One region of the Streptomyces sp. NPDC050625 genome, then DNA from elsewhere that is predicted to be linked to it. Evidence: riboswitches for the same ligand, from Rfam matches in the RefSeq annotation. Region 1 holds a riboswitch; each other region holds the start of a gene.

What was found. Region 1 has a riboswitch for cobalamin ahead of AB0I54_RS20005 (cobalamin biosynthesis protein). Riboswitches for the same ligand answer to the same signal wherever they lie in the genome.
Region 2: it holds a riboswitch for cobalamin, as region 1 does, so the genes downstream of both, cobT (nicotinate-nucleotide--dimethylbenzimidazole phosphoribosyltransferase) here and AB0I54_RS20005 (cobalamin biosynthesis protein) in region 1, are expected to answer to the same signal.
Region 3: it holds a riboswitch for cobalamin, as region 1 does, so the genes downstream of both, AB0I54_RS22400 (CbtB-domain containing protein) here and AB0I54_RS20005 (cobalamin biosynthesis protein) in region 1, are expected to answer to the same signal.

What each region holds. Positions count from the first base shown of each region.
Region 1 is NZ_JBFAIQ010000007.1:432,247-436,787, forward strand. Features, by position in the region: gene AB0I54_RS20000 (cobyric acid synthase) at 1-1,114, opposite strand, end outside; gene AB0I54_RS20005 (cobalamin biosynthesis protein) at 1,111-2,061, opposite strand; cobalamin riboswitch at 2,161-2,303, opposite strand; gene AB0I54_RS20010 (hypothetical protein) at 2,472-2,699, opposite strand; gene AB0I54_RS20015 (inorganic phosphate transporter) at 2,732-3,991, opposite strand; gene AB0I54_RS20020 (class II aldolase/adducin family protein) at 4,268-4,541, shown strand, end outside.
Region 2 is NZ_JBFAIQ010000008.1:224,637-229,177, forward strand. Features, by position in the region: gene AB0I54_RS21345 (nitronate monooxygenase) at 1-857, opposite strand, end outside; gene cobT (nicotinate-nucleotide--dimethylbenzimidazole phosphoribosyltransferase) at 1,022-2,200, opposite strand; cobalamin riboswitch at 2,290-2,471, opposite strand; gene AB0I54_RS21355 (FAD-binding oxidoreductase) at 2,719-4,092, shown strand; gene AB0I54_RS21360 (acetolactate synthase large subunit) at 4,152-4,541, shown strand, end outside.
Region 3 is NZ_JBFAIQ010000009.1:127,930-132,470, forward strand. Features, by position in the region: gene AB0I54_RS22390 (thioesterase family protein) at 87-851, shown strand; gene AB0I54_RS22395 (CbtA family protein) at 956-1,708, opposite strand; gene AB0I54_RS22400 (CbtB-domain containing protein) at 1,730-1,951, opposite strand; cobalamin riboswitch at 1,987-2,128, opposite strand; gene AB0I54_RS22405 (STM4011 family radical SAM protein) at 2,202-3,089, opposite strand; gene AB0I54_RS22410 (STM4012 family radical SAM protein) at 3,100-4,443, opposite strand; gene AB0I54_RS22415 (STM4013/SEN3800 family hydrolase) at 4,440-4,541, opposite strand, start outside.

The sequences.
Region 1 (4,541 bases):
CCCGCACGGGCAGGATCCCGAGCCCGTCCACGTGTCCCTCGCGGCTCTCGACGTCGTCCTCGATGTGCTCGCCGAGCACCTGGAAGCCGCCGCAGATGCCGAGAACGGGCCGGCCCTCGCGGGCCCTTGCGACCAGGGCGTCCGCCAGCCCCCGCTCCCGCAGCCACTCCAGCGCCCGGACCGTGCCCCGGGTGCCCGGGATCACGACGAGGTCGGCGTCGGCGAGTTCCTCCGGCCGGTCCACGAACCGCACGACGACACCGGGCTCGGCGGCCAGGGCGTCCACGTCGGTGAAGTTGGACATGAGCGGGATCGCGCAGACGGCGACCCGCAGCACGTCCTCCCCGACGGGCGGTGCGACGGACGACTCGCGCACGGTGCCGCGCAGCGAGACGCGGAGCCCGTCCTCCTCGTCGATGCCGAGCCCGTGCCGGAACGGCAGCACTCCGTAGGTGTGCCGCCCGGTGAGCCCGTGCAGCATGTCGAGCCCCGGCTCCAGCAGGGACACATCCCCACGGAACTTGTTCACGAGGAATCCGGCGACAAGTTCCTGGTCCTCGGGCGAGAGCAGGGCGACGGTCCCGAAGAAGGAGGCGAAGACGCCTCCGCGGTCGATGTCGCCGACGACGAGCACGGGGAGCCGGGCGTTGCGCGCGATCCCCATGTTCACGATGTCGGTCCGCCGCAGATTGATCTCGGCGGGAGAGCCCGCCCCCTCACAGATCACCGCGTCATACGTGCCCCGCAACTCGGCGAGACAGTCGAGAACGGTCCCGAGAAGTCTCTGCTGCCGGCCCCCGTGATAGCCGCGGGCGCTCAACTCGCCCACCGGCTTCCCCAGCAGCACGACCTGGCTGCTCTGCTCCCCACCGGGCTTGAGCAGCACGGGATTCATCAGCGCGCTGGGCTCCACCCGGCACGCCTGGGCCTGCATGGCCTGCGCCCGTCCGATCTCGGCGCCCTCGCGCGTCACGAACGAGTTGAGGGACATGTTCTGCGCCTTGAAGGGCGCGACCTTGACGCCCTGTCGCACCAGCCACCGGCAGATCCCCGCCGTCACGACGCTCTTGCCCGCGTCGGAGGTGGTGCCGGCGACGAGCAGACCACCGTTCATGACGTGCCCCCCTTTGTCCTGGCTGCGACTGCGCGCGCGGCGATCCCGACGCCGAGCGCGAGCAGACCGACCCGACGGGACAGCCGTACGGCCCGGTCGATGTCCTGGGTGGCCACGGTCCGGCCGCCGCCGTTGAGCACGGGCCGGTGCTCGACCCGGCCTCCGTAGGAGAGGGTTCCGCCGAGCCGCAAGCCCAGGGCCCCCGCGAAGGAGGCCTCGACGGGACCGGCGTTGGGGCTGGGATGCCTGTGCGCGTCGGCCCGCCAGGCACGCAGGGCGCCGCGCGGATCCGGGCCCGCGGCGGCGGCCAGTACGGCGGTGAGCCGGGCCCCCGGCCATCCGGCGACGTCGTCGAGGCGGGCGGAGGCCCACCCATAGCGCCGGTACCGGGGGGACTTGTGCCCGACCATGGCGTCAAGGGTGTTGACCGCGCGGAACCCGAGCAGCCCGGGCACGCCGCCCACGGCGCCCCACACCAGCGCCCCTACGACGGCGTCGGACGTGTTCTCCGCGACGGACTCGACCACGGCCCGGGCGATCCCGTCGGCGTCGAGCGCCTGCGGATCGCGTCCGCAGAGGTGAGGCAGCCGCGCCCGGGCCCCTGCCACGTCGCCCGCCTCCAGGGCACGCCCGACGGCCCGGGCCTCCCGGGCGAGCGAAGTCCCCCCGACCACGGCCCAGGTGGCGGCAGCGGTGAGCGCGACGGAGACGGCGGGGGAGGGACGTACGGCTCGGCGGGCGAGGGCGCCCAGGGCCACGGCTCCACCGACGCACGCGGCGGTGTGCAGGGCGCCCCAGCCGCGGTGGTCCCGCCACAGCACCCGCTCCACGGCGCTTGCCGCACGCCCGAAAGCGGCGACCGGATGCCCACGGCGTGGATCGCCCAGGAGAAGGTCACCGAGGAGGCCGGCGGAGGCGCCGTACGCGAAGACGCGATCGGCACGCATCGGCTCAGCCGGCCGTGGGGTCGAGCAGCGACCTGGTGCTGTACCTCAATCGGCAGCCGAGCATGGCGATATGTCCTCACTCAGGGTGTCCGCGCCCTGGTTCGACGAGACCGGCGGTGGGAGTTCCTGGCTTCCGGAGAGTTCTTCCCCGGTGACAGTGGCGGGACCGCGCCGGATTCACACCGGCTTCCTCCCTTGCCGCCGTACATGGCTTTGGCAGTCCACCATGCCTCCGGAAGGGCCGTCAACTTGCTGTTGACCTGCAAGAGGAGAGTGTGCTGAGACCCACACCGGCGCTGCGCGGGCGGGTGGGGGCGCGCGAAAAGGCTCCTCCCCGAAGGCATCGGGGAGGAGCCCGGTAGAGCTCGGTCAGGCCTTGGCCATGAACTGGGCCATGAACTGGGCCAGGGTCAGGCCTTGGCCATGATCAGGTAGATGCCGTACGCCACCGCCGCCGCGCAGGCAGCGAAGCAGACGTACGCTCCGGTGACCGCGAGGGGGGCGGAGCCGCCCTGGGCCGTGGCGCGCTCGCGGTGCGCGAGGCCCTTGACGCCCAGGGTGAACAGGGCCACGAGGCCCACGGTGACCACGAGGCTGACGCCGAAGACGGAGCCGAGGGCTGCCCAGTCGATCTTCATGGTGATGCTTCCTTAGTAACCGGGTCTCGGGGTCAGACGGTGGCGGCCGGAGGGGCGGCCGGGTCGGTGGCGGGGGCCGCGGCGGGGGCGGTCGCGGGGGACGGGATGGTGGCCGTCAGGTCCTCGGTCACGGTGCCCGCCGGGGGCGGCGTCACGGCGGCCATCGCCGTGGTCACCACACCGGCCGGCTCCTCGGTGTCGTTGACGTTGCTGTGGTCGACCACCTGACGGCGGGAGAGCTTCCAGATCGCGGCGCTGGAGGCGATCAGGAAGACGGCGACGACCGCGGTGCCCCAGTCGCCCAGGTCGGTCACGGACTCCGCGAGCGCGGCGACCAGGGCGGCCGCCGGCAGGGTCAGCGCCCAGGCCACGACCATGCGGGTCGCGGTGGACCAGCGGACCACGCCGCCCTTGCGGCCCATGCCCGCGCCCATCACGGAGCCGGAGACGGCGTGCGTGGTGGAGAGGGAGAAGCCCAGGTGGGAGGAGGCCAGGATGACCGTCGCGGCGCTGGTCTGGGCCGAGAAGCCCTGCTGCGGCTGAAGGTCGGTCAGGCCCTTGCCCATGGTGCGGATGATGCGCCAGCCGCCGATGTAGGTGCCGAGCGCGATGGCGAGGCCGGCGGAGAGGATCACCCAGACGGGAGGGTTGGAGTCGGGGGCGATGGCGCCGCCGGCGATCAGCGCGAGGGTGATGATGCCCATCGTCTTCTGCGCGTCGTTGGTGCCGTGGGCGAGGGAGACGAGACCGGCGGAGGCGATCTGGCCGGCGCGGTAGCCCTTGCGGGTGGCCGCGCTGTCGGCGTCCTTGCTCAGCCCGTAGGAGAACCTCGTGGCGAGCATGGCGGCCACGCCGGCGACGATCGGGGCCGCGACGGCCGGGATCAGGACCTTGGTGACGAGCACGTCGCCGTGGACGGCGCCGGTGCCGGCCGACGCGATCGTCGCGCCGATCAGACCGCCCATCAGGGCGTGCGAGGAGCTGGACGGGAGCCCGACCAGCCAGGTCAGCAGGTTCCAGAGGATCGCGCCGACCAGGGCGGCGAAGATGACCTCGGGACGTATGCCGGTCTCGTCGACGAGACCCTTGGAGATCGTGTTGGCGACCTCCACGGAGAGGAAGGCGCCTACAAGGTTGAGCGCGGCGGACATGGTCACCGCGACCTTGGGCTTGAGCGCACCGGTCGAGATGGTCGTGGCCATCGCGTTGGCGGTGTCGTGGAAACCGTTCGTGAAATCAAACGCGAGTGCGGTTGCCACCACAATCGCGAGGATCAGCGAGAAGTTTTCCATTTACCCAGGCAATCGTTCAGAGGACGTCATTGGCTGGTTGACCGTAGGAAACCTGGGTGAACGGAAGGTGAACTGGGGCAGGACTCGGGGTGTCGCAAACGAGGGGTTGTCGCTCCGCTCCGGCCCGCTTCGGCCCAGGGGCCCAGACGCCCCTTGACCAGTTGCCCCGGGCGAACGGCCTCAGCCGGTTCAAGGGCCCGTTGAAGAGATTTTGGTCACCCGGCCGGTTCCCCCGCTCCGAGGGCCCGTCGGGGCGCCGGCTGGCAGGATCGCCGCATGGCTGAGCAGCGGCGGAACCAGCGGGACGGACGGGATGACCGGGACGGCGCCCGGCCTGTGCCGGAGGTACGGAGGAGGTCTGTGTCCGACGGGGAGGCGCACGCCTGGGAGGCGCTCGTCGCGACGGCCCGCCGGACCGTGTCCGACGGACTGGTCGTCGGCACCTCCGGCAATGTGTCCGTGCGCGTCGGCGACACCGTGCTGGTCACGCCGTCGGGCGTGCCCTACGACCGGCTGACGCCGGACGACGTGACCGGGGTGGACCTCGCCG
Region 2 (4,541 bases), on a different contig from region 1:
GGCAGGCCGAGGGCGGCCATCTTCGCGAAGTCAGGGGTGTCCCGGGGGCCGTAGAGGGGATCGCCCTGCTCGTCCAGGCGCATCGGACCGCGCGGCGGCGCGCTGTGCCCGCCGGCACGGTGACCTTCGACGACGAAGCCGTCCGGAGTGGTCTCCGGGGAACGGTTCAGATACGACGCCAGGGCCGGCAGCGAGACGATGGCCAGGACGTCGGGACGGCGCAGGGGCCCCGGCTGTGCTCCGCACAGCACTGAGGCCGGGTCGAAGCGCAGCTCTACGGGCTTGTCGTCACCATCGACGTCCAATCGCGCGGTGACGGGCTGCAGTTGGGCGAGCCGGGTCGCGATGCCCGGGATCTGTGCGGGAATGCCCGCACCGACCAGTACGTGGTCCACGCCGGCCAGGATCGCGCCGAACATGGCGGGGACCGTGGCGAGTTGGACCTTCTCCAGGTAGTTGATGCCGACCGGCCCTTCGTGGCCTTCCCGGGCGAGCCACACCTCACAGAAGTTGGCCACGACGGTCAGCGACCGGGCCGGGCACGCTTCGTCAGCCGTCAGCCGGGGTGTGGCCGCGAACCGCTCGCCGGCACCGATCCCGCCCTCGACGAAGTAGCGCTCCCGTATGGAATCGGCAAGCTCCGGTACGGGGAAGGCGGCCAGCGCCCGCCTCAGGTGGCCGCCCGGGTCACCGCTCTGCAGCACCCGGATGAGCAGCGTGTCCAGGGCGGTACCGGAGACGACACCCAACTGCCCGGTACGCGCGACGGCACGAGCCAGGCGCCAGCCGGACACCCCCACCCCCATTCCACCTTGGATCAGCCAGGGGAGGTCGGCCCTCGTCCGGGGTGTGCTCATGGGTCCTCGCAAGGATGGTAGCCGGGTCCGGAACGCGTACTTACGGTTCCGTAACCTACGATACCGTAACCATATTTCGTGCCATCCACCCCCAGGTCCGGTACAACTCGGCAGAACAGGCGGCCCGACGGGACCCAGGCGGCGCCCGAGTCCCGCAGGCTGATTCAGCTGTGCTTGCTCGAGACCTCCGCGGAGTCGAATGTGGCCATGTCGCGCAAGGCACGCACCCCCGCCTGCACGAGTGGCAGGGCCAACACGGCACCGGTGCCCTCACCGAGCCGCAGCCCCAGGTCGACCAGCGGATGCAGGCCGAGGTGCCGCAGGGCGATGCTGTGCCCGGGCTCGACCGAGCGGTGTCCGGCCACACAGGCGGCCAGGGCATCAGGGGACAGCGCGGCCGCGACCAGAGCCGCCGACGAGGCGATCACCCCGTCCAGGATCACCGGGACCCGGCGCGCGGCGGCGCCCAGCACGAACCCGGCGATCGCCGCGTGTTCCAGGCCGCCGACCGCCGCCACCGCCCCGACCGGGTCGTGCGGGTCCGGCCGGTGCAGCTCCAGAGCCCTGCGCACCACCCCCACCTTGTGCCGTCGGGCCGTGTCGTCGATTCCCGCTCCGTGACCGGTCACGTCGTCCGGGTCCGCACCGGTGAACGCGGCGATCAGTGCCGCGGACGCGGTCGTGTTGGCGATGCCCATGTCGCCGGTGAGCAGGCAGCGGGAGCCGTCGTCGACGAGTTCCGCGGCGACGCCGATGCCGACCTCGATGGCGTGGATCGCCTCCTGACGGGTCATGGCCGGAGCGCCGGTCATGTCCGCGGTTCCGGCGCGGACCCGGCGGCGCAGCAGCATGCCCGGGGTCGTGTCCGAGGCCGACACCGGAGTCACGATACCCACGTCCACCACGACCACCCTGGCTCCGGTCTGAGCGGCCAGGGCGTTCACCGCGGCGCCGGAGGCCAGGAAGTTGGCGACCATCTGAGTCGTCACCTCCTGCGGCCAGACGCTGACGCCCTGGGCGTGGACACCGTGATCGGCGGCGAAGACGGCCACCGCGGCCGGCTCCGGCATCGGCGGCGGGCAGCTGCCCGCCAGACCCGCGAGTTGGACCGACACGTCCTCCAGCAGGCCCAGCGAGCCGGGCGGCTTGGTCAGGTGGTTCTGGCGGTCACGGGCCGCGGTGCGGGCGCCGGAGTCCGCAGGGGTGATGGCGGCCAGGGTGCGCTCCAGCAACAGGCCGACGGCGGGGTCGGCGGCAGGCCGACGGATTGGATCGGAGCCGGACGAGGACACCGTGTCGGAGCCGGACGAGGACATCATGTCGGAGCCGGACGAGGGCACCATGAAGGAAGTTCCTTCCGCTGTCGGCGGTTCTCCACGCCGCCGTGAACGGGCCGCGCCCGGGCGGGTAGTGCCTGGCTGCGGGACGGCCGGAATATCCTGGCTCCCGGATCTCGGCGCCCGGCTCGTACAGCACGGGTACCGGCGCCGACTCCCGGCCTTCCCAGCGGCCGGCTCGCACCGGCTGCCAGTGGCCATCTGCGGGAGGCAGCTCCCCGGTCACAGTGGCGGGCCCGCCCCGGACTTGGGCCATCGGCCCGCACCGGAGTTCCTCCGCACCGTCGCCCGCATCCTGCCACACTCCGCCGTCGGCAAGCAGCCGCCCGACGGGATGTCCTGCCGGGCCGGTGCGGGTCGGCGCACGGCCGAACGCGAGGGACGTGCGGGCTGTGCCGCCGTGTCAGGACCGGCTTGGAAAGCATGCCGGTCCATATGGCCCTGGGTAAGGGCCGGACGGCCCCCTCCGGTGGAGTGGGTGCGCGGCCAGGATCGGCGGGAGCGGGAGCCGAGGAGGGGGTGCGATGGCGGACACCGAGGCGCTGCTGGCCGACGCCGTGGGAGCACGGCACGTTCTGGCCGGGGCAGAGATCCCCCCTGAGTACGCCGGTGACGAGTCGCTGACCGCCGTACCGCAGACGCCCGCGTACCTGGTCCGGCCCGCCGCGGCCGCCGAGGTGGCGGACGTGCTCAGGATCGCCGGTGGGGCCGGGATCCCGGTGACCGCCCGCGGCTCGGGGACCGGCATGTCGGGGGGATGTGTGCCCCGGCCGGGCGGGATCACGGTCTCGTTCGAGCGGATGAACCGCATCCTGGAAGTGGACGCCGTCAACCACGTGGCCGTCGTACAGCCCGGTGTCACCCTGGACCAACTGGACCACGAGGCCGCCAAGTCCGGCCTGCACTACCCCGTGCGGCTCGGCGCGCCCACCGCCAGCATCGGCGGCACCATCGCCACCAATGCCGGCGGGATGCACGCCGTACGGCACGGGGTCACCCGCCACCACGTGCTCGCCGTCGAAGCCGTCCTGGCGTCCGGCGAGATCGTGCGCGGCGGCGGCAAGTACGTCAAGACGTCCACCGGCTACGACCTGGCCCAGCTCCTGGTCGGTTCCGAGGGGACGCTCGCCCTGGTCACGGAGGCGACGCTCCGGCTGCGGCCGCGGGCCCGGCACTCCACGACCGTACTGGCGGCGTTCGCGTCGGCCGAGGACGTCTTCCGGTCGGTCCCGCCGCTGGCGGGCGGGGGCCTGGAGCCGGCCGCGCTGGAGTACGTGGACCTGCTGGCCATGGCGGCGATCGCGGACGACCAGAAGACGGGGCTGGGCGTTCCCGCGTCCGTGCGGCTGACCGCGCTCGGCTATCTGCTCGTCGTGCTGGAGAGCCGCTCCGTGACGCGGCTCCAGGAGGATGTCGAGGCGGTCGGTGAGCAGTTGCTCGAACACGGCGCGGTGGACGTCTTCGTGCTGCCCGCGGCCACGGCGAGGAGGCTGGTCGAGGCCCGTGAGCGAGCCTTCTGGACGGCGAAGGCGGCCGGTGCCGACGACATCGTGGACGTGGTCGTGCCGCGCGGCGAGCTGCACGGGCTGCTGGCCGCCGCCCAGGCAGCCGCCGAGGACACCGGGTCGCTGGTCACCGGCTGCGGCCACGCCGGCGACGGCAACGTGCACCTGTCGGTCTTCCAGCCGGACCCCGTCCGCCGCGACGAGGTGCTGCGGCGGCTGTTCCGGGCGGGCCTGGAGCGGGGCGGCGCCGTCTCCGGCGAGCACGGGATCGGCAGGGCGAAGAAGTCGTACTTCCTGGAGTCGGAGGACCCGGCCAGGGTAGAGCTGATGCACCGGATCAAGCACGCCTTCGACCCGGGCGGAATCCTCAATCCCGGTGTGCTGCTCGACTGAAGCCGCCGGCTCCTCATCCCCACGGGCATGACCATCACCAGGCGAGGACGGGACGAGACGTGAACGGTGCGGAAGCGGTCGTGGCGACCCTGCGGGCGTGCGGCGTGGAGGTGTACTTCGCCAACCCGGGCACATCCGAGATGCACCTGGTCGCCGCGCTGGACGAGGAACCGGAAGTCAGGGCCGTGCCCTGCCTGTTCGAAGGCGTCGCGACCGGGGCGGCCGACGGCTACGGCCGGATGACCGGCCGACCCGCCGCCACCCTGCTGCATCTCGGACCGGGCCTCGGCAACGGCCTGGCCAACCTCCACAACGCGCGGCGCGCGGCCACCCCTGTGGTCAACCTCGTCGGCGACCACGCCACGCACCACAAACCGCTCGACGCGCCACTCGAGTCGGACATCGACGCGCTCGCCGGGGCCGTCTCCGGTTGGGTATGCCGCTGCAGC
Region 3 (4,541 bases), on a different contig from region 1:
CACCGCCGTCTACGTCGTTATGCTCAACGCCCTGTGATCGTCCCGAGGAGAAGCAACCGTTGAAGCCCGGCAGCTACTACGAGCGGATGGACGACCACCGCTACAAGCCCACCCCGCACGTCGGCGGCGCCTGGGCCTCGGACGAACAGCACTTCAGCCCGCTCGGCGGCCTCGTCGTGCACGCGATCGACCGCCATCTGGCCGCGCGCCCCGGCTCCGGGCTGCTGCTGTCGCGCATCAGCTACGACATCCTCGGGCGGCTCGCCCTCGACGAGTGCGAGGTCCGGGTGGAGACCGTGCGCCCCGGCCGCACCATCGAACTCCTCGAAGCGGTCGTACGGATCGCCGACCGCCCGGTGGTCCGCGCCCGCGCCTGGCTGCTCGCGGCGCTTGACACCACCGCAGTGGCAGGAGGCCCGGGCGAGCGGCTCGCCCCGCCGGAGAGCCTCGCCGCGTGGCCGATGGCCGACGTGTGGCCGGGCGGCTACATCGCCTCCCTGGACGTCCGCCCGGTCGGCCCACCCCGGCCGGGCCGCACCACGGCCTGGGTCTCCACCCCGCTCGCCCTCGTCGCCGAAGAGCCGAGCAGTCCGCTCGCGTCCTACCTCGCTCTCGTCGACACGGCCAATGGCATCGCCGTACGACAGCCGCCCAGCGAGTGGATGTTCCCCAACGTCGACCTGACCGTCCACCTGCACCGCCGGCCCCGGGGCAACTGGACGGGCTTGGACACCACCGTCACCTTCGGCCCCACCGGCCAGGGCCTGACCAGCACCGTCCTGCACGACGTCGACGGCCCCGTCGGCCACGCCCAGCAGATCCTGACCGTCCGCCCCCAGCCGGATCGCTGAGCCGCCGCGGGCAGGCGGGATCCGCTTCTGCCGGCACCGTGCCGCAGGACGTCGCGAGAGGGCCCCCGGATGGTTCCGAAGGGCCCTCTTGAGTCCCGAAGGGATCAGTGCGCGGCTGGAACCGTCCGCGGGGACGAGGCTGTCGCGGGCTTGGGATTGAGCATCCGCTCGGCCAACTCGCCGAAGACGAGACCGAATCCGACCCACAGCACCGTCTGGATGGCCAGCGCGGAGAGCCGGAACCGCCACAGCAGGGTCGCCGGGAAGTCCTTCGGTACCTCGTTGATGACGGGCAGGAACGCGAACGCGAGCCCGATGGCGACGGCGAAGGCCGCCACCGCGGCGACGCTCGCGTACCAGGTGCCCAGCGAGGGCGCGAGCCGCTTGCCCAGGATGGTGGCGGCGATCGCGAGGAGGACGCTGAGCGCCATCATCAGGAAGTACAGGGTGGTGCGCTTGCTGATGGTGTCGGGGTCGCCCACGGAGGGCGGATTGGCGGGGTACTTGAGGAACGGCACGACGTACACGGCGAGCAGTGCGCAGCCGGACAGCAGCAGCGCGGTCGCCCGGGGGCTGAACCGGCCGACGCGGCCGAGTGCGAAGCAGAACGCGAGCGCCGCGATGCCGCCGAAGGCGACCCCGTAGACCAGGACGCCGGTGGCGAGTCCGGCGGTGGACTGCAGGGAGCGGGAGACGACCTCCATCTCGTGCTCGTGCGAGTGCGCCTCCTCGAAGCCGATCGCGTTGTCGACACTCGGCTCACCGAGGAAGTAGGCGACGACGAGGGCGAGCACGCCGGCGGCCAGGCCGGCGAGCATGCCCCGTACGAGGAGGTTTCTTACGGTTGTGGAGTTCATGGTTGTGCGGCGCCCCTCGCGTCAGTGGCAGGGGAAACCGAGCAGATGGCGGGCGTCGTGCACCCACTCGTGGACGTCCGTGCCGTTGATCACGGAGGTGGCGCCCTGCTCGGCGCCGACGAAGTACAGCAGGACCAGCATCAGGATGCCGAAGAAGACCGCCCAGGGTGCTATCGCCTTCAGCGGCAGCGTGGCGGGAACGACGGGGGTGGTGGCTGTCGGCTGGGCGACGGTCTGCGCCATGGCAGGGCCTCCTCTGGGAGTTCGCGTCCCATCTCGGTGGTGCATGGGACGACGGCCACGGGTCTGACTCACGAAACGCCCCAGGGGCCCTTCGAATACAGTGGCGCGACCGTGCCGGACTCCCACCGGCTTCCGTCTCGCCGTCGTCGATATCGCACCGACGGTACCGCGTGTCGGGGACACGGCCAAGACCGCACCCACCAGGCGTGATCTTCCTCTCCCGACGGGCGGTCCGGTGCGGGGCGTGGGGTCAACTCCCCGTCAGGTGTGGCAGGTGGGGGATCGGGGTCACGGGGAGCGTGGCCGGGATGCGCTCCAGGACGCCGCCCGCGAAGACGTCGTACAGGGGCAGTGTCTCCAGGTGCACATAGCCGATGTGGCAGTCGCAGGCGGCGAGTGGGCAGGGGCGGGGGCGCAGGGCGGTGCGGTAGGAGCCGTCGTAGAGGTTGCCGAGCGGGGTGGGCACGAAGTGGCAGCGGCGGACGGTGCCTTCGCCGTCGACGGAGATCACGGAGTCGCCGGTGCGGCAGGGCAGTCCCGCGCTCGTGTGCGGGTGCCTGCTGTACGGGAAGAGCGGGTCCAGGGCCGTCCACCGGTCGGCCTCCACGTCGGTGTACCGGTGTCCCTCGGCGGCGTTGACCCACAGGTAGACGTGCTCGGGCAGGTCGGCGCGCAGGCGCCGGGCCGCGTCGAGGTGGTCGGGCAGACCGACGATGCCGACGCTGAAGCGGATGCCGCGCTCGGTCAGTTCGCGGCATTTGGTGAGGAAGCGGTCGTACGGGGTCTGTCCGGGGTGGTAGGTGCACCACAGGGCCAGCGTGTCGCGGTCGGCCTCGGCGAGCCAGTCGGTACGGCAGCTGAGGTTGGTCTGGATCGCCACGCGCCGGATGTGCGGCAGGTGGGACAGGTCGGCGAGGGTGCGCCGGTACCAGGAGCGGACCAGGCCCTCTCCCCAGGGGGTGAACAGGATGGACAGGCGGTCGCCGGTCTGCTGCCGGGCCCAGGCGGCGAAGCGCTCCAGACAGGCGCGGTCCGCGCGCAGTTGGGCGCCGGTGTCGCGCCGCTTGGCGAACGGGCAGTAGGGGCAGTCGTAGTCGCAGGAGGCGAGGGGGCCCCGGTAGAGGAGGGTGAGGTCCATGGCGGGCCGCTCACTTCCTCTCGTAGGCGGCCATGGCGGCCCGGACCGCCGGGGAGAACAGGTCGGGGCCGATCGCATCGGAATGAGCGACTCCCTCGGGGGTGAGCCTGAGGGTGCCGGGGTCGTCGGTCAGCCAGCCCCGGTCGGCGAAGCGGGCGAGTTCGGGGCCGAAGTGGTCGGCGGGGGTGGTGCCGAAGCGGGCACGGTAGTCGTCGAGGCGCAGGCCCTCCGCCTGGAGCAGGGACTGCAGGAGGTGCCGGCGGCGGGCCTCGTCGGTGTCGATGGGGCGGCCGTACTCGGCGTGGGCGAAGTCGCCGGCCGGGCGGGACACGTAGTCGTCGATGATCGCGCGTATCTCGTGCATGCCCACGGCGTAGTCGAAGGAGTAGTGCAGACCCGCCGTGTAGGAGCGGGCGCCGCAGCCGAGGCCGATCATCCCGTCGGTCTGGCAGGCGTAGTCGTCGGCGCCCTGGGGCGGGGCGTCGGTGCGGCGGAACATGCGCATGGACTGCTGGGTGTAGCCGTGCGCGAGGAGGTGGTCGCGGCCGACGCGGTACAGGCGCAGCCGCTGTTCGTCCCAGGCGGGGTCGGGGCCGCTGCCGCGTCGGCCCAGGCCGGTCAGGGGGCGGACGTAGAGGGGGTAGAGGTAGAGCTCCTCGGGGCGCCAGGCGAGGGCCGCGTCCAGGGAGTGCAGCCAGGTCCGTTCCGTCTGGCCGTCGATGCCGTAGATGAGGTCGATGTTGAGGACGGGAATGCCGGCGTCACGGATGCGGGCGAGGGCCGACTCCACGTCGGCGCGGCGCTGCGGGCGTACGGCGGCGCGGGCCTCGGAGTCGACGAAGCTCTGCACGCCCAGGCTCAGCCGGGTGGTGCCGCGGTCGGCGAGGACCGTGAGCCGGTCGGCGGTGGCGGTGGCCGGGGAGGCCTCGACCGACAGCGGGACGGCGTTGAGGTCGGCGCCCATGCGGTGTTCGGCGATGTCACACAGCCGTTCGAGCTCGGTGGCGGTGAGGAAGGTCGGGGTGCCGCCGCCGAAGGCCGCCGTGGCGAAGCGGACCTCGTCCGTGTCCCCGAGCGCTTCGCGTACGGCCCCCGCCTGGCGCTCCAGGGCGTCCAGGTAGGCGCCGGTCAGGCCGTCGGGGGCGCCGATGCGGGTGAAGAGGTTGCAGAAACCGCAGCGGACTTCGCAGAAGGGGATGTGGAGGTAGAGGGAGAGGGTGTCCTTGGGTTCGGCCGCCCAGAGGGTGTTCAGCAGGGGGCGGTCGTGGAGCCGGCGGTAGGCGGTCTTGTGGGGGTAGGCGTACACGTAGCTCTGGTAGGGGCTGGTCGCCGTCGTCTGCTCGGCGGTGGTCATCGGGCGGCCTCCGTCGGGCGGGACGCGGGGTCCAGGACGAAGTGCGCGTAGGGCACGGTCCAGACGGACTCGTGGCCGAGGCGGTGTCCGGTGTATCC